DNA from 3 places in the Gracilibacillus salinarum genome. Region 1 is predicted to be linked to each of the others. Evidence: a T-box and tRNA genes for the amino acid it is inferred to sense, from the RefSeq annotation. Region 1 holds a T-box; the other regions hold tRNA genes.
What was found. A T-box is a leader RNA that pairs with one kind of tRNA and senses whether it is charged. The one in region 1 lies ahead of MUN87_RS04535 (valine--tRNA ligase), so its partner is inferred to be a tRNA-Val.
Positions count from the first base shown of each region.

Region 2: it has a tRNA-Val gene. The T-box ahead of MUN87_RS04535 (valine--tRNA ligase) is inferred to sense a tRNA for this amino acid. The anticodon was not compared.
Region 3: it has a tRNA-Val gene. The T-box ahead of MUN87_RS04535 (valine--tRNA ligase) is inferred to sense a tRNA for this amino acid. The anticodon was not compared.

Region 1 covers NZ_CP095071.1:895,307-901,030, reverse strand. Annotated here, with positions in the region: gene MUN87_RS04550 (NAD(P)/FAD-dependent oxidoreductase) at 52-1,266, shown strand; gene MUN87_RS04545 (ABC transporter ATP-binding protein) at 1,534-2,175, shown strand; gene MUN87_RS04540 (ABC transporter permease) at 2,172-2,948, shown strand; T-box leader at 3,009-3,235, shown strand; gene MUN87_RS04535 (valine--tRNA ligase) at 3,319-5,724, shown strand, end outside.
Region 2 covers NZ_CP095071.1:3,043,390-3,049,113, reverse strand. Annotated here, with positions in the region: rRNA gene MUN87_RS14180 (23S ribosomal RNA) at 1-735, opposite strand, end outside; rRNA gene MUN87_RS14175 (16S ribosomal RNA) at 952-2,514, opposite strand; tRNA gene MUN87_RS14170 (tRNA-Ala) at 2,604-2,679, opposite strand; tRNA gene MUN87_RS14165 (tRNA-Pro) at 2,698-2,774, opposite strand; tRNA gene MUN87_RS14160 (tRNA-Arg) at 2,779-2,855, opposite strand; tRNA gene MUN87_RS14155 (tRNA-Leu) at 2,862-2,950, opposite strand; tRNA gene MUN87_RS14150 (tRNA-Gly) at 2,997-3,071, opposite strand; tRNA gene MUN87_RS14145 (tRNA-Leu) at 3,092-3,176, opposite strand; tRNA gene MUN87_RS14140 (tRNA-Lys) at 3,186-3,261, opposite strand; tRNA gene MUN87_RS14135 (tRNA-Thr) at 3,271-3,346, opposite strand; tRNA gene MUN87_RS14130 (tRNA-Val) at 3,350-3,425, opposite strand; rRNA gene rrf (5S ribosomal RNA) at 3,433-3,549, opposite strand; rRNA gene MUN87_RS14120 (23S ribosomal RNA) at 3,680-5,724, opposite strand, start outside.
Region 3 covers NZ_CP095071.1:3,224,568-3,230,291, forward strand. Annotated here, with positions in the region: rRNA gene MUN87_RS15100 (23S ribosomal RNA) at 1-2,509, shown strand, start outside; rRNA gene rrf (5S ribosomal RNA) at 2,584-2,700, shown strand; tRNA gene MUN87_RS15110 (tRNA-Asn) at 2,744-2,818, shown strand; tRNA gene MUN87_RS15115 (tRNA-Thr) at 2,822-2,895, shown strand; tRNA gene MUN87_RS15120 (tRNA-Glu) at 2,927-3,001, shown strand; tRNA gene MUN87_RS15125 (tRNA-Val) at 3,076-3,151, shown strand; tRNA gene MUN87_RS15130 (tRNA-Thr) at 3,155-3,230, shown strand; tRNA gene MUN87_RS15135 (tRNA-Tyr) at 3,252-3,337, shown strand; tRNA gene MUN87_RS15140 (tRNA-Gln) at 3,396-3,470, shown strand; tRNA gene MUN87_RS15145 (tRNA-Lys) at 3,518-3,593, shown strand; tRNA gene MUN87_RS15150 (tRNA-Ala) at 3,599-3,674, shown strand; gene MUN87_RS15155 (iron-sulfur cluster biosynthesis family protein) at 4,487-4,798, opposite strand; gene gcvPB (aminomethyl-transferring glycine dehydrogenase subunit GcvPB) at 4,829-5,724, opposite strand, start outside.

The DNA of each region.
Region 1 (5,724 bases):
AGATAAACTATCATAGTTTAGCAATGATATCGACTGGAAAGGAATGATTAGATGACAGTGAAGAAACCAAAAATCGTAGTACTAGGTGCAGGTTACGCCGGTATGATGACAACGAAACGACTTACGCAACAATTCGCTCCTGAAGAAGTGGATATTACATTAGTTAACAAGCATAATTATCATTATCAGACAACATGGCTGCACGAAGTAGCTGCAGGCACAATTGATGTAAACCGCTCCAGAATTATGATCTCTGATGTCATTAATACTAGACATGTTAACTTTGTGCATGACACCGTTAAGAAAATTAACAAGGAAAACAAAACGGTTGAATTGGATAATGGCACACTAAGCTATGATTTTCTTGTGATTGGTTTAGGCTTTGAGAAAGCTACCTTTGGCATTCCAGGCATGGACGAGCATGCATTTTCTATTCAGAGTGTGGATAAGAGTCGAATGATACGTGACCATATTGAATACCAATTCTCACGTTACCGAAATGAACAAGATCCTGATCCGAGTATGCTTACCATTGTTGTAGGTGGTGCCGGTTTTACCGGGATTGAATTTCTAGGTGAACTTGCTGAACGAATTCCGGCTTTATGTAAAAAATACGATATTCCACGCCAAGACGTGAAGATTATTGACATTGAAGCGATGTCTACTATTTTACCAGGTTTTGATGAGGATTTATTAAGCTATGCGAAAGAATCATTAGAATCACGTGGAATTGAATTTAAGCTCGGTACAATGATTAAAGAAGTGAAAGCAGACCGTGTTATTGTCGGAGAAGACAGACAAGAAATTAAAACGGACACGTTTGTTTGGACTGGTGGTGTACAAGCCAATCGAATTATTGGAGAATCCGGTTTCGAATTGACAAAGGGTAAAGTGAACGTAGATGCAACGTTACGAACACCAGAGCAAGATGATGTATTTATACTAGGTGATTGTGCTTGGGTAATGAATGAGGAAACAGGCAAACCATATCCACCAACCGCGCAAATTGCTATTCAGGAAGCTGATGTATGTGCGCATAATATCAAAACGCTTATTTATGGCGGTACACTTCGCACGTTCCAATTTGACAATAAGGGAACGGTTGCTTCTCTTGGTGGAAGTGATGCAATGGGTACTGTTTTTGAAGGAACTAAATTATATGGTATGCAAGCCAAAGTGATGAAGAATGTAATCGATGATCGCTATTTATTTATGTTAGGTGGACCAAAGCTAGTGTTACGAAAAGGAAAATTCCGTCCATTTTAATTGGAAGCATGATCTGATCTAGGAGGTAAAAAAATGAAAAACACTTTACTTTACACATTAGCTACAGCAGCAGCGACAGTTGCCTATGTTTTAATCTCACGAAAAATGGAAGATAAGCGAGACTTTCGCTAAGTAAAAAGAGCAGATGCCACTGTGTATCTGCTCTTTTTACGCAAGAAAGTGAAAGCTAAAGACTTTTATAAATGAGAATGACTAGCAAATATTCGTTCACAATAGAAGTAAAGGAAAGTATGGAGGAAAAGGAACATGTTTGAGATCAGGAATTTGGTATACAAAGATATATTGCGAATCGACCATCTCGAGATTGAATCAGGTAATATTTACTGTCTGTTCGGTGCAAGCGGAAGTGGCAAAACAACGTTGTTGAAAATGTTTAACAGTATGTTAACACCAGACGAAGGTGAAATCCACTTCAATAATACATCTATTCAAGAACTGGATGCCGTGGAATTAAGAAAGAAAGTAGTGATGCTCGGACAAGATCCAATTGTATTCGAAGGATCGATACGAGATAATTTGCTGATTGGCTTGCACTTCTCTGAGCAAGATAAAGAGCCAGACGACAACGATTTAACAGAGCTATTACATCAATTAAAACTGTCAAAAGATCTCGACGAAGATGCTGCTAATTTGTCAGGAGGAGAGAAACAGCGAATCGCTTTTGGCAGAGTGTTAGTGATGGAACCAGATGTATTCTTGCTTGATGAACCTACTTCAGCATTGGATGATGATACCGAAACCCTGGTGATGGATTATTTTACGAAGCGTATTAAAGAAGCCAATAAAACGGTCATTATGGTAACACATTCCAAAGGTACAGCGGAGACATACAGTGATCAATTGATATATATGAACGAGCTTCAGAACGATGAGGAGGTTCGATCATGAATGATATGCTGGAGATTACGATATGGCAATTAGTTTCCGCCTATTTATTTATTCTGCTCTTATTAGCTATTGTTCGCTGGCGGAAGATACCTAGAGAAAAAGAAATAATTATTGCGACACTGCGAATGACAATTCAGCTGGTACTGGTTGGCTATATTTTAATGTTTATATTTGAAAATGAACATTTCCTCTATTCATTAATTGTTCTCATTTTGATGGAGAGCTTTGCTGTTTATAACATCTACAAAAGGTCGAAGCATACATTGAACAAGGAATTAAAGAAAATTATTGCGATAGCGATGGTATCAGGGACATTATTTGCGTTTTTCTATTTTGATTTTGTCGTTGTTCAATTTTCACCATGGTATGATCCTCGTTATTTTATCCCGATTGCCGGTATGTTGATCGGTAATTCAATGACAGGTATTACACTTGGTGTAGCTGCACTTATGGAAGGATTTACGTCTCGTAAAAAAGAGGTTGAAGCAGCTTTAATGCTTGGTGCTACCCCTCATAAGGCAGCACGTAATATTGTTAATCATTCCTTTGATTCAGCAATTCTGCCAACCATTAATAATATGATTGGGATGGGAATCGTGTTTCTTCCGGGCATGATGACAGGTGTCATCCTTTCAGGTGCAAATCCTGTAGATGCGATTAAATACCAAATTGCTATTATGCTTGGTATTACAGGGAGCGTTTCTTTAACGGTTATTTTGTTTTTGTATTTTGGTTATAGAACCTTTTTTAACAAATATGCGCAGCTTAAATAAAAATAAACTTGACTTATATGTTTCCAATTGGATAAAATAACATATAATATAACAAAACATAACAATGCGATGAAGAGGAGGAGTACTCCATACTATTCGATAGAGAGGAAGACCCATTGGCTGGAAGGTTTTCTCGAATACAGGTGGAGGAAGGTAGCCTCAGATGCAGCTTTATTGAACATACAGTAAGTAAAGCCGGTGAAGCCGATATCTTCTAAAATGAAGTGTATAAGTTACGGAACTTATAAACAAAGGTGGTACCGCGGAAAACTCTTTTCGTCCTTTATTTAAGGATGAAGAGGGTTTTTTTCGTTTCGTCCGCTACAGTTAATTGAAGTAATGCAAGTCATCTAAAAGGAGGAGACATATCATGTCAGAGAATAAAGAAGTAAATTTACCACCTAAATACGATCCGACAGCCGTAGAGCAAGGCAAATACGAGTATTGGGTGCAGGGTAAATTTTTTGAAGCAGAACGTAACAAAGAAAAGGATCCATTTACCATCGTGATTCCTCCACCAAACGTAACAGGAAAATTGCATATCGGTCATGCATGGGATACTACGTTACAAGATATCATTACTAGAATTAAACGAATGCAAGGGTATGATGTATTGTATTTGCCAGGAATGGACCACGCAGGGATTGCAACGCAAGCGAAAGTAGAAGCGAAATTGAGGGAAAATGGGACATCACGATATGATCTCGGACGTGAGAAATTTTTAGAAACTTCTTGGGACTGGAAAGAGGAATATGCAGGTTTTATTCGTGAACAATGGTCTAAATTGGGCTTAGGTCTTGATTACTCCCGTGAACGATTTACGTTGGATGCCGGTCTTTCAGAAGCGGTAAAAGAAGTATTTGTTACTTTATATGAAAAAGGATTAATTTACCGTGGTGAGTATATTATTAACTGGGATCCAGCAACGAAGACGGCACTTTCTGATATTGAAGTTATTTATCAGGATGTTCAGGGTCATTTCTATCATATGAAATATCCATTAACAGATGGATCGGGCCATATTGAAGTGGCAACAACCAGACCTGAAACGATGTTAGGAGATACTGCAGTAGCTGTTCACCCGAACGATGATCGTTATAAAGATTTAATCGGCAAAAAGGTTACATTACCGATTGTCGGGCGCGAAATTGAAATTGTTGCGGATGATTATGTCGATATGGAATTCGGTTCTGGTGCTGTTAAGATAACGCCAGCGCATGATCCGAATGACTTTGAGATTGGCAATCGTCACGATTTAGAGCGAATCCTTGTCATGAATGAAGATGGCACAATGAATGAGAATGCTGGTAAATACCAGGGAATGGACCGTTTTGCATGCCGTAAACAAGTTGTCAAAGATTTGCAGGATGCAGGTATTTTGTTTGAAATTGAAGATCATATGCATTCAGTAGGCCATTCGGAAAGAAGTGGAGCAGTGGTGGAGCCATATTTATCAACACAATGGTTCGTCAATATGCAACCACTAGCAGATGCAGCAGTAGAGTTGCAAAACGGATCAGAAGAGGATAAAGTCCATTTCGTACCTGATCGCTTTGAGAAAACATATTTACGTTGGATGGAAAATATTCGTGATTGGTGTATTTCTCGTCAATTATGGTGGGGGCATCGTATTCCTGCCTGGTATCATAAAGAAACAGGTGAAGTGTATGTGGGGAAAGATGCTCCAGCAGACATTGAGAACTGGGAGCAAGATGAGGATGTATTAGATACATGGTTTTCATCTGCATTATGGCCATTCTCTACACTGAACTGGCCGGATACCGAAGATGAAGATTTCAAGCATTTCTTCCCGACGAACGTATTAGTTACCGGCTATGACATTATCTTTTTCTGGGTTGCCCGTATGATTTTCCAATCCAAGCACTTTAATGATGAGCGTCCATTTAAAGATGTCTTAATTCATGGTTTAGTAAGAGATGCAGAAGGCCGTAAGATGAGTAAATCACTCGGAAACGGTGTCGATCCAATGGAGGTAATCGAGAAATATGGCGCAGACTCCTTACGCTATTTCTTGGCAACAGGTTCGAGTCCTGGTCAAGATGTTCGTTTCCAATGGGAGAAGGTAGAGTCTACTTGGAATTTTGTTAATAAAATCTGGAATGCTTCTCGATTTGCACTGATGAATATGGATGGCTTAACGTATGAAGAAATAGATCTTAATGGTAAAAAGTCAGTCGCAGACAAATGGATTCTGACTCGATTGAATGAAACGGTAGAACAAGTAACGCGTCATGTTGATAAATATGACTTTGGTGAGGCTGGTCGCTACTTGTATAACTTCATTTGGGATGATTTCTGTGACTGGTATATTGAGATGGCAAAGCTGCCATTGTATGGAGAAGATGAAGAAGCGAAGCACACGACACGATCTGTATTAGCGCATGTTCTCGATAACATTATGCGTATGCTTCACCCATTTATGCCGTTCGTTACAGAAGAAATCTGGCAGCAGTTACCACATAAGGGAGAGTCAATCGTTCGTGCTGCTTGGCCAACAGTAGATTCGAAATTATCTGATCATGACGCAACAGAAGTGATGAATCAATTAGTGTCGATAATCCGTTCTGTTCGTAATATTCGCGCAGAAGTGGATACGCCAATGTCGAAAGAAATTCCAATTCTTGTTCTGGCAAATAATGAAAAAGTCAAAGAACAGCTTACGGCAAACAGCAGTTATTTAGAGCGTTTCTGTAATCCAAGCGAGCTAACAATCGATACGGCGATGGCTATACCAGATAAAGCAATGTCAGCTGTT
Region 2 (5,724 bases), 2.1 Mb from region 1:
GTAGATCACACGGTTTCGGGTCTACGACCACCTACTAAAACGCCCTATTCAGACTCGCTTTCGCTGCGGCTCCGTGTCTTCCACTTAACCTTGCAGGGGATCGTAACTCGCCGGTCCATTCTACAAAAGGTACGCCGTCACCCATAAAAGGGCTCCGACTACTTGTAGGCACACGGTTTCAGGTACTATTTCACTCCCCTCCCGGGGTGCTTTTCACCTTTCCCTCACGGTACTGGTTCACTATCGGTCACTAGGGAGTATTTAGCCTTGGGAGATGGTCCTCCCGGATTCCGACGGAATTTCACGTGTTCCGCCGTACTCAGGATCCACTCCGGAGGAAACAGATTTTCGACTACAGGATTGTTACCTTCTGTGATGGGCCTTTCCAGACCACTTCGTCTAATGTATTTCTTTGTAACTCCAAAGGAGTGTCCTACAACCCCAAAAAGCAAGCTTTTTGGTTTGGGCTAATTCCGTTTCGCTCGCCGCTACTCGGGAAATCGCGTTTGCTTTCTCTTCCTCCGGGTACTGAGATGTTTCAGTTCCCCGGGTCTGCCTCATTTATCCTATGGATTCAGATAAATGTTCTACTCCATGACGAGCAGAGGGTTTCCCCATTCGGAAATTCTCGGATCAACGCCTACGTACGGCTCCCCGAGACATATCGGTGTTTGTCCCGTCCTTCATCGGCTCCTAGTGCCAAGGCATCCACCGTGCGCCCTTCTTCACTTAACTATACTTACTTTACTTCAATGAAAAAGTCGTTGGTTATTGTTTGATGTCTTGTCATCAGTTTCGTTTCCACAGCTGACCAGCAGTTGCTTCCACGTCCTGATTATTCTTATCTAGTTTTCAAGGTACAAGTTCAAGAGAGAATTGATCTCTCAAAACTGAACCAAACAACCAAGTATGATTTTGTCACCTTGTAAAAGGTGTTCCTATAATCCTTAGAAAGGAGGTGATCCAGCCGCACCTTCCGATACGGCTACCTTGTTACGACTTCACCCCAATCATTGGCCCCACCTTCGGCGGCTGGCTCCAAAGGTTACCCCACCGACTTCGGGTGTTGCCAACTCTCGTGGTGTGACGGGCGGTGTGTACAAGGCCCGGGAACGTATTCACCGTGGCATGCTGATCCACGATTACTAGCGATTCCGGCTTCATGCAGGCGAGTTGCAGCCTGCAATCCGAACTGAGAATGGTTTTATGGGATTTGCTTGACCTCGCGGTTTCGCTGCCCTCTGTACCATCCATTGTAGCACGTGTGTAGCCCAGGTCATAAGGGGCATGATGATTTGACGTCATCCCCACCTTCCTCCGGTTTGTCACCGGCAGTCACCTTAGAGTGCCCAACTTAATGCTGGCAACTAAGATCAAGGGTTGCGCTCGTTGCGGGACTTAACCCAACATCTCACGACACGAGCTGACGACAACCATGCACCACCTGTCATTCGGTCCCCGAAGGGAACTCCCTATCTCTAGGGACATCCGAAGATGTCAAGACCTGGTAAGGTTCTTCGCGTTGCTTCGAATTAAACCACATGCTCCACCGCTTGTGCGGGCCCCCGTCAATTCTTTTGAGTTTCAGCCTTGCGGCCGTACTCCCCAGGCGGAGTGCTTAATGCGTTAACTGCAGCACTAAGGGGCGGAAACCCCCTAACACCTAGCACTCATCGTTTACGGCGTGGACTACCAGGGTATCTAATCCTGTTCGCTCCCCACGCTTTCGCACCTCAGCGTCAGTTACAGACCAGAGAGTCGCCTTCGCCACTGGTGTTCCTCCACATATCTACGCATTTCACCGCTACACGTGGAATTCCACTCTCCTCTTCTGCACTCAAGTTCCCCAGTTTCCAATGACCGCTTGCGGTTGAGCCGCAAGATTTCACATCAGACTTAAGAAACCGCCTACGCGCGCTTTACGCCCAATAATTCCGGACAACGCTTGCCCCCTACGTATTACCGCGGCTGCTGGCACGTAGTTAGCCGGGGCTTCCTCGATAGGTACCGTCAAGGTGCCGCCCTATTTGAACGGCACTTGTTCTTCCCTAACAACAGAACTTTACGATCCGAAAACCTTCTTCGTTCACGCGGCGTTGCTCCGTCAGACTTTCGTCCATTGCGGAAGATTCCCTACTGCTGCCTCCCGTAGGAGTCTGGGCCGTGTCTCAGTCCCAGTGTGGCCGATCACCCTCTCAGGTCGGCTACGCATCGTTGCCTTGGTGAGCCGTTACCTCACCAACTAGCTAATGCGCCGCGGGCCCATCTGTAAGTGATAGCCAAAGGCCATCTTTCAACATTCCTTCATGCGAAGCAATGTGTTATCCGGTATTAGCCCCGGTTTCCCGGGGTTATCCCAGTCTTACAGGCAGGTTGCCCACGTGTTACTCACCCGTCCGCCGCTCGTTCCACTAACGTCCTCCCGAAGGATTCAGTTAGCTTCCCGCGCTCGACTTGCATGTATTAGGCACGCCGCCAGCGTTCGTCCTGAGCCAAGATCAAACTCTCAATAAAGTTGACTTGCGCTCGCTTCTATAAGCTAGCTTGTTTATTAATTCATACTGGTTGTTTTGTTCAGTTTTCAAAGATCAAATGTATAAAAATGGTGGAGCCTAGCGGGATCGAACCGCTGACCTCCTGCGTGCAAAGCAGGCGCTCTCCCAGCTGAGCTAAGGCCCCACAAAATAATGTCATTAATGGTCGGGAAGACAGGATTTGAACCTGCGACCCCTTGGTCCCAAACCAAGTGCTCTACCAAGCTGAGCTACTTCCCGATAATGGCGCGCCCGAGAGGAGTCGAACCCCTAACCTCTTGATCCGTAGTCAAACGCTCTATCCAATTGAGCTACGGGCGCTATACGTGGTGCCGAGGGCCGGACTCGAACCGGCACGGTGGAAACCCACCGCAGGATTTTAAGTCCTGTGCGTCTGCCAATTCCGCCACCCCGGCAAGGAAATACATTTTAATCACCTGGCAAACTAGCGATTAAAAATCCTGGAGCGGAAGACGGGATTCGAACCCGCGACCCCCACCTTGGCAAGGTGGTGTTCTACCACTGAACTACTTCCGCATAAATATAAAGTTATTGTATGGTGCGGGTGGAGGGACTTGAACCCCCACGTCGAGAGACACTAGATCCTAAGTCTAGCGCGTCTGCCAATTCCGCCACACCCGCATAAATAAATGGTGAGCCATGGAGGATTCGAACCTCCGACCCTCTGATTAAAAGTCAGATGCTCTGCCAGCTGAGCTAATGGCTCTAAGATGAGTGGTGCCGGCCAGAGGACTTGAACCCCCAACCTACTGATTACAAGTCAGTTGCTCTACCAATTGAGCTAGACCGGCTAATGGTGGAGGATGCAGGGCTCGAACCTGCGACCCCTTGCTTGTAAGGCAAGTGCTCTCCCAGCTGAGCTAATCCTCCTATGTATGCCTGGCAACGTCCTACTCTTGCAGGGGCGCGAGCCCCAACTACCATGGGCGCTGAAGAGCTTAACTGCTGTGTTCGGCATGGGAACAGGTGTGACCTCTTCGCTATCGCTACCAGACTCTTTTTTCAAGGACAAGATACATTATAACTCACAATGCATGTTAAATGCAAGAGTTTTTTGTATTTTTTTATATACCCTGAAAACTAGATAAGATATTGACATCAACAACACCGTTGAAACATGTTATATAGATAAGTCCTCGATCTATTAGTATTCGTCAGCTTCACATGTCACCATGCTTCCACCTCGAACCTATCAACCTCATCGTCTCTGAGGGATCTTACTCACTTATGTGATGGGAAGTCTCATCTTGAGGGGGGCTTCATGCTTAGATGCTTTCAGCACTTATCCCTTCCACACGTAGCTACCCAGCGATGCTCTTGGCAGAACAACTGGTGCACCAGCGGTGTGTCCATCCCGGTCCTCTCGTACTAAGGACAGCTCCTCTCAAACTTCCAACGCCCACGACGGATAGGGACCGAACTGTCTCACGACGTTCTGAACCCAGCTCGCGTACCGCTTTAATGGGCGAACAGCCCAACCCTTGGGACCGACTACAGCCCCAGGATGCGATGAGCCGACATCGAGGTGCCAAACCTCCCCGTCGATGTGGACTCTTGGGGGAGATAAGCCTGTTATCCCCGGGGTAGCTTTTATCCGTTGAGCGACGGCCCTTCCATTCGGTACCGCCGGATCACTAAGCCCGACTTTCGTCCCTGCTCGACTTGTAGGTCTCGCAGTCAAGCTCCCTTCTGCCTTTGCACTCTGCGAATGATTTCCAACCATTCTGAGGGAACCTTTGGGCGCCTCCGTTACATTTTAGGAGGCGACCGCCCCAGTCAAACTGCCCACCTGACACTGTCTCCGAACCGGATCACGGTTCTGGGTTAGAAGGTCAATACAGCCAGGGTGGTATCCCACCGGCGCCTCCACGTAAGCTAGCGCTCACGTTTCTCAGGCTCCCACCTATCCTGTACAAGCTGTACCAACATTCAATATCAGGCTACAGTAAAGCTCCACGGGGTCTTTCCGTCCTGTCGCGGGTAATGCGCATCTTCACGCATAGTATAATTTCACCGGGTCTCTCGTTGAGACAGTGCCCAAGTCGTTGCACCTTTCGTGCGGGTCGGAACTTACCCGACAAGGAATTTCGCTACCTTAGGACCGTTATAGTTACGGCCGCCGTTTACTGGGGCTTCGGTTCAACGCTTCGCTAATGCTAACGCATCCCCTTAACCTTCCAGCACCGGGCAGGTGTCAGCCCCTATACTTCGCCTTACGGCTTCGCAGAGACCTGTGTTTTTGCTAAACAGTCGCTTGGGCCTTTTCACTGCGGCTTCTCGCAAAAGAAGCACCCCTTCTCCCGAAGTTACGGGGTCATTTTGCCGAGTTCCTTAACGAGAGTTCTCCCGATCACCTTAGGATTCTCTCCTCGCCTACCTGTGTCGGTTTGCGGTACGGGCACCCTTTTCCTTGCTAGAGGCTTTTCTTGGCAGCGTGAAATCCGGAACTTCGGTACTATATTTCCCTCCTGATCACAGCTTGTGATTGCCAGACGGATTTGCCTATCTGACTCACTTACTGCTTCAACGCACACATCCAATGGTGCGCATTCCTTATCCTTCTGCGTCCCCCCATCACTCAAAACGGAATTGGGTGGTACAGGAATATCAACCTGTTGTCCATCGCCTACGCCTTTCGGCCTCGGCTTAGGCCCCGACTAACCCTGAGCGGACGAGCCTTCCTCAGGAAACCTTAGGCATTCGGTGAAGAAGATTCTCACTTCTTTTTCGCTACTCATACCGGCATTCTCACTTCTATGCGCTCCACCAGTCCTCACGGTCTGACTTCACTGCACTTAGAACGCTCTCCTACCATTGATCGCAGATCAATCCGTAGCTTCGGTGATACGTTTAGCCCCGGTATATTTTCGGCGCAGCGTCACTCGACCAGTGAGCTATTACGCACTCTTTAAATGATGGCTGCTTCTAAGCCAACATCCTGGTTGTCTGTGCAACGCCACATCCTTTTCCACTTAACGTATACTTTGGGACCTTAGCTGACGGTCTGGGCTGTTTCCCTTTCGACTATGAACCTTATCACCCATAGTCTGACTCCCAAGGTAATATGATTGGCATTCGGAGTTTGACTGAATTCGGTAACCCGGTAAGGGCCCCTAGTCCAATCAGTGCTCTACCTCCAACATACATGCCTTGAGGCTAGCCCTAAAGC
Region 3 (5,724 bases), 2.3 Mb from region 1:
AGTGGATCCTGAGTACGGCGGAACACGTGAAATTCCGTCGGAATCCGGGAGGACCATCTCCCAAGGCTAAATACACCCTAGTGACCGATAGTGAACCAGTACCGTGAGGGAAAGGTGAAAAGCACCCCGGGAGGGGAGTGAAATAGTACCTGAAACCGTGTGCCTACAAGTAGTCGGAGCCCTTTTATGGGTGACGGCGTACCTTTTGTAGAATGGACCGGCGAGTTACGATCCCCTGCAAGGTTAAGTGGAAGACACGGAGCCGCAGCGAAAGCGAGTCTGAATAGGGCGTTTTAGTAGGTGGTCGTAGACCCGAAACCGTGTGATCTACCCATGTCCAGGGTGAAGGTCAGGTAACACTGACTGGAGGCCCGAACCCACGCACGTTGAAAAGTGCGGGGATGAGGTGTGGGTAGGGGTGAAATGCCAATCGAACACGGAGATAGCTGGTTCTCTCCGAAATAGCTTTAGGGCTAGCCTCAAGGCATGTATGTTGGAGGTAGAGCACTGATTGGACTAGGGGCCCTTACCGGGTTACCGAATTCAGTCAAACTCCGAATGCCAATCATATTACCTTGGGAGTCAGACTATGGGTGATAAGGTTCATAGTCGAAAGGGAAACAGCCCAGACCGTCAGCTAAGGTCCCAAAGTATACGTTAAGTGGAAAAGGATGTGGCGTTGCACAGACAACCAGGATGTTGGCTTAGAAGCAGCCATCATTTAAAGAGTGCGTAATAGCTCACTGGTCGAGTGACGCTGCGCCGAAAATATACCGGGGCTAAACGTATCACCGAAGCTACGGATTGATCTGCGATCAATGGTAGGAGAGCGTTCTAAGTGCAGTGAAGTCAGACCGTGAGGACTGGTGGAGCGCTTAGAAGTGAGAATGCCGGTATGAGTAGCGAAAAAGAAGTGAGAATCTTCTTCACCGAATGCCTAAGGTTTCCTGAGGAAGGCTCGTCCGCTCAGGGTTAGTCGGGGCCTAAGCCGAGGCCGAAAGGCGTAGGCGATGGACAACAGGTTGATATTCCTGTACCACCCAATTCCGTTTTGAGTGATGGGGGGACGCAGAAGGATAAGGAATGCGCACCATTGGATGTGTGCGTTGAAGCAGTAAGTGAGTCAGATAGGCAAATCCGTCTGGCAATCACAAGCTGTGATCAGGAGGGAAATATAGTACCGAAGTTCCGGATTTCACGCTGCCAAGAAAAGCCTCTAGCAAGGAAAAGGGTGCCCGTACCGCAAACCGACACAGGTAGGCGAGGAGAGAATCCTAAGGTGATCGGGAGAACTCTCGTTAAGGAACTCGGCAAAATGACCCCGTAACTTCGGGAGAAGGGGTGCTTCTTTTGCGAGAAGCCGCAGTGAAAAGGCCCAAGCGACTGTTTAGCAAAAACACAGGTCTCTGCGAAGCCGTAAGGCGAAGTATAGGGGCTGACACCTGCCCGGTGCTGGAAGGTTAAGGGGATGCGTTAGCATTAGCGAAGCGTTGAACCGAAGCCCCAGTAAACGGCGGCCGTAACTATAACGGTCCTAAGGTAGCGAAATTCCTTGTCGGGTAAGTTCCGACCCGCACGAAAGGTGCAACGACTTGGGCACTGTCTCAACGAGAGACCCGGTGAAATTATACTATGCGTGAAGATGCGCATTACCCGCGACAGGACGGAAAGACCCCGTGGAGCTTTACTGTAGCCTGATATTGAATGTTGGTACAGCTTGTACAGGATAGGTGGGAGCCTGAGAAACGTGAGCGCTAGCTTACGTGGAGGCGCCGGTGGGATACCACCCTGGCTGTATTGACCTTCTAACCCAGAACCGTGATCCGGTTCGGAGACAGTGTCAGGTGGGCAGTTTGACTGGGGCGGTCGCCTCCTAAAATGTAACGGAGGCGCCCAAAGGTTCCCTCAGAATGGTTGGAAATCATTCGCAGAGTGCAAAGGCAGAAGGGAGCTTGACTGCGAGACCTACAAGTCGAGCAGGGACGAAAGTCGGGCTTAGTGATCCGGCGGTACCGAATGGAAGGGCCGTCGCTCAACGGATAAAAGCTACCCCGGGGATAACAGGCTTATCTCCCCCAAGAGTCCACATCGACGGGGAGGTTTGGCACCTCGATGTCGGCTCATCGCATCCTGGGGCTGTAGTCGGTCCCAAGGGTTGGGCTGTTCGCCCATTAAAGCGGTACGCGAGCTGGGTTCAGAACGTCGTGAGACAGTTCGGTCCCTATCCGTCGTGGGCGTTGGAAGTTTGAGAGGAGCTGTCCTTAGTACGAGAGGACCGGGATGGACACACCGCTGGTGCACCAGTTGTTCTGCCAAGAGCATCGCTGGGTAGCTACGTGTGGAAGGGATAAGTGCTGAAAGCATCTAAGCATGAAGCCCCCCTCAAGATGAGACTTCCCATCACATAAGTGAGTAAGATCCCTCAGAGACGATGAGGTTGATAGGTTCGAGGTGGAAGCATGGTGACATGTGAAGCTGACGAATACTAATAGATCGAGGACTTATCTATATAACATGTTTCAATGGTGTTGTTGATGTCAATATCTTATCTAGTTTTCAGGGTGCAACCCTAAAATACAATAGTCTGGTAGCGATAGCGAAGAGGTCACACCTGTTCCCATGCCGAACACAGCAGTTAAGCTCTTCAGCGCCCATGGTAGTTGGGGCTCGCGCCCCTGCAAGAGTAGGACGTTGCCAGGCTATGTAATTTCACAGCTTTGAGAAGCAGCCAGATGAACAATATTCCACAGTAGCTCAGTGGTAGAGCAATCGGCTGTTAACCGATCGGTCGTAGGTTCGAATCCTACCTGTGGAGCCATATGCTTCCATAGCTCAGTTCGGTAGAGCACTTCCATGGTAAGGAAGGGGTCGCCGGTTCAAGTCCGGCTGGAAGCTCTGCTATTTTTATGACATATTATATTGTATTGGCCCGTTGGTCAAGTGGTTAAGACACCGCCCTTTCACGGCGGTATCACGGGTTCGAATCCCGTACGGGTCACCATAAATACCACTTAAATTTTGTTGAAAGAATGCGACGTCCTGTCGTAACACATGCAATTGTACATCTTAAACTTTGGAGGATTAGCTCAGCTGGGAGAGCACTTGCCTTACAAGCAAGGGGTCGCAGGTTCGAGCCCTGCATCCTCCACCATTAGCCGGTCTAGCTCAATTGGTAGAGCAACTGACTTGTAATCAGTAGGTTGGGGGTTCAAGTCCTCTGGCCGGCACCAGTCAAGTTCATATAGATACATGGAGGGATAGCGAAGTTGGCCAAACGCGGCGGACTGTAAATCCGCTCCCATCGGGTTCGTAGGTTCGAGTCCTACTCCCTCCACCATTGTATAAAAAATCACTAAGTGTATATACTATTTCTGTACACTTTTTCATTTTATTGGTGGGCTATAGCCAAGCGGTAAGGCAACGGTTTTTGGTACCGTCATGCGCTGGTTCGAATCCAGCTAGCCCAGCCATTTTATTTTGTGCTTTTTTTTGCACTTTGTACGATAAAAAGAAGTAAGAGCCATTAGCTCAGTTGGTAGAGCATCTGACTTTTAATCAGAGGGTCGGAGGTTCGAATCCTCCATGGCTCACCACTTTTGGGGCCTTAGCTCAGCTGGGAGAGCGCCTGCTTTGCACGCAGGAGGTCAGCGGTTCGATCCCGCTAGGCTCCACCATCTTAAAATTCACATAAGAAAACAGCCAATCGATTTTCAATAAGAAAATTGATTTTTTTGTATGTTTAAAAAGTAAAGTTACCATTTAGAAGCTGACTTACAATGAAGATTGAAATAATCGATTTTTCCCTATAATATGGATTATGTTAGCGTTGCAACCATTTTGATATATTGAATGTGCTGGGATACCGCTCCGGCCAACCACTCCGCGTCCTGCGGGGCACGGCTGAAGCTAGGCTACTACTAGAATTGCTTCTCTGCTGCCTTGCACCGAGGAAGCCTACTTCGAAGCGTTACTAGTAGACACAGGTGCAGACGTTGTGGATCTTCAGCGCCTGCCTGTCCCGCGGGAGTCTCCGTGGTTGGCCTACGCTAGGATATGGGCTCTACAACTTTTGTAAGAGATAGCATATTGATCACTGTATGCATAACAGGAATTGAATGATTAACATAATACCAAGAACCACTGCTTTTTGCTGTTACATAATTTGTAACACTTACCTCAAGTGTAGGAAATAGGCGGAGACTCCCGTGGAATCAGCGCGAGCTGAAGATCCACTTCGTCTGTGCCTGTGTCTGCAAGTATCGCTTCGAAGTGAGCTTCCTCGGCACAAGGCAGCAAGATGCTGTTCAAGTAGTAGCCTAGCTGAAGCCGTGCCCACAGGACGCGGAGCCTATTTCCGGAGTTTTGCTAAGCAGATAATATCTATCAAAAAGACCACATTGCAATACAGCGTTTGTTAGCATAATCCATATTAAAGTTAGTTGTATATAAATTATTTCAATTAGGACCTGGCAGGTTATGCTCGGAATTACCTATCTGAAACATCGCATGTATTGGTCTGGTAATACTTTTCGATAAAATAACCCTTATCCGCACAATAATCAATAACTAAACTAGTTTCTGTATCCAGATAACGTTTGGTGAAATGATCGATTTGAAAGGTGATTCCGTTTATCTCGATGATCGTATCCATTGGTCTTTTCTCATCAACTATCAGAGAATAAGTGAGAGATATTCCGCAACCTCCTGTTAATTCAGCATCAAGCCTAGGCAATTGGCCTTCTGGAATAGTTTCTGTCTGTAATGCTTTCTGAGCTAACTTAGTTAATGTAATATTCATCGTCTAACTCCTTCATAGCATCATAATGAACTATGACTCTACAGGTTCTCTGATTTTTTTATAACGTAATATAGGTTTTCTGGCAGCTTGTGTTTCATTTAACCTTCCGATAATCGTGGAATGTGGTGCATCTAACACAATAGATGGGTCTTCTGCAGCTTCCTTCGCAATTTGGATCATCACATCAGCAAAAGCATCCAGTGTTTCTTTTGATTCGGTTTCGGTTGGTTCGATCATCATGCACTCTTCTACGTTTAAAGGAAAGTAGATGGTAGGGGGATGATAACCAAAATCAAGTAATCGTTTGGCCATATCAAGTGTCCGTACGCCAAGCTTTTTCTGTTCTGAGCCAGACAGGACGAATTCATGTTTGCAAAATTGCTTGTATGGTGATACGAAATAAGGTGCAAGTCTTTTTTGAAGGTAGTTGGCATGGAGTACAGCAGACTCTGATACTTGGAGAAGGCCCTCTGCTCCCATTGTTCGAATATACGTGTATGCTCGGATAAGAATGCCAACGTTACCATAGTAACCTTTTACTCTACCGATAGAAGAAGGAGCTTCATTGTTTAGTACGTATTGTTGCTTCTTTCTCTCCACACGCGGTACAGGCATAAATGGGATTAACGCTTGTTTAACGCCAACGGGACCTGCACCAGGACCTCCGCCTCCGTGAGGTGTCGTAAAGGTTTTGTGGAGGTTAAAGTGAACGATATCAAATCCCATTTGTCCTGGAGTCGTTTTGCCGAGGATGGCATTGGCATTTGCCCCATCATAATAAAGTAAGCCTCCCGCTTCATGAACCACTTCCGCAATTTCAACTATCTCTTTTTCAAATAATCCAAGTGTATTTGGATTCGTTAGCATAAGGGCGGCTGTATCTTTACCGACATATTTTTTAAGTTCTGCTACATCGACTAGTCCCT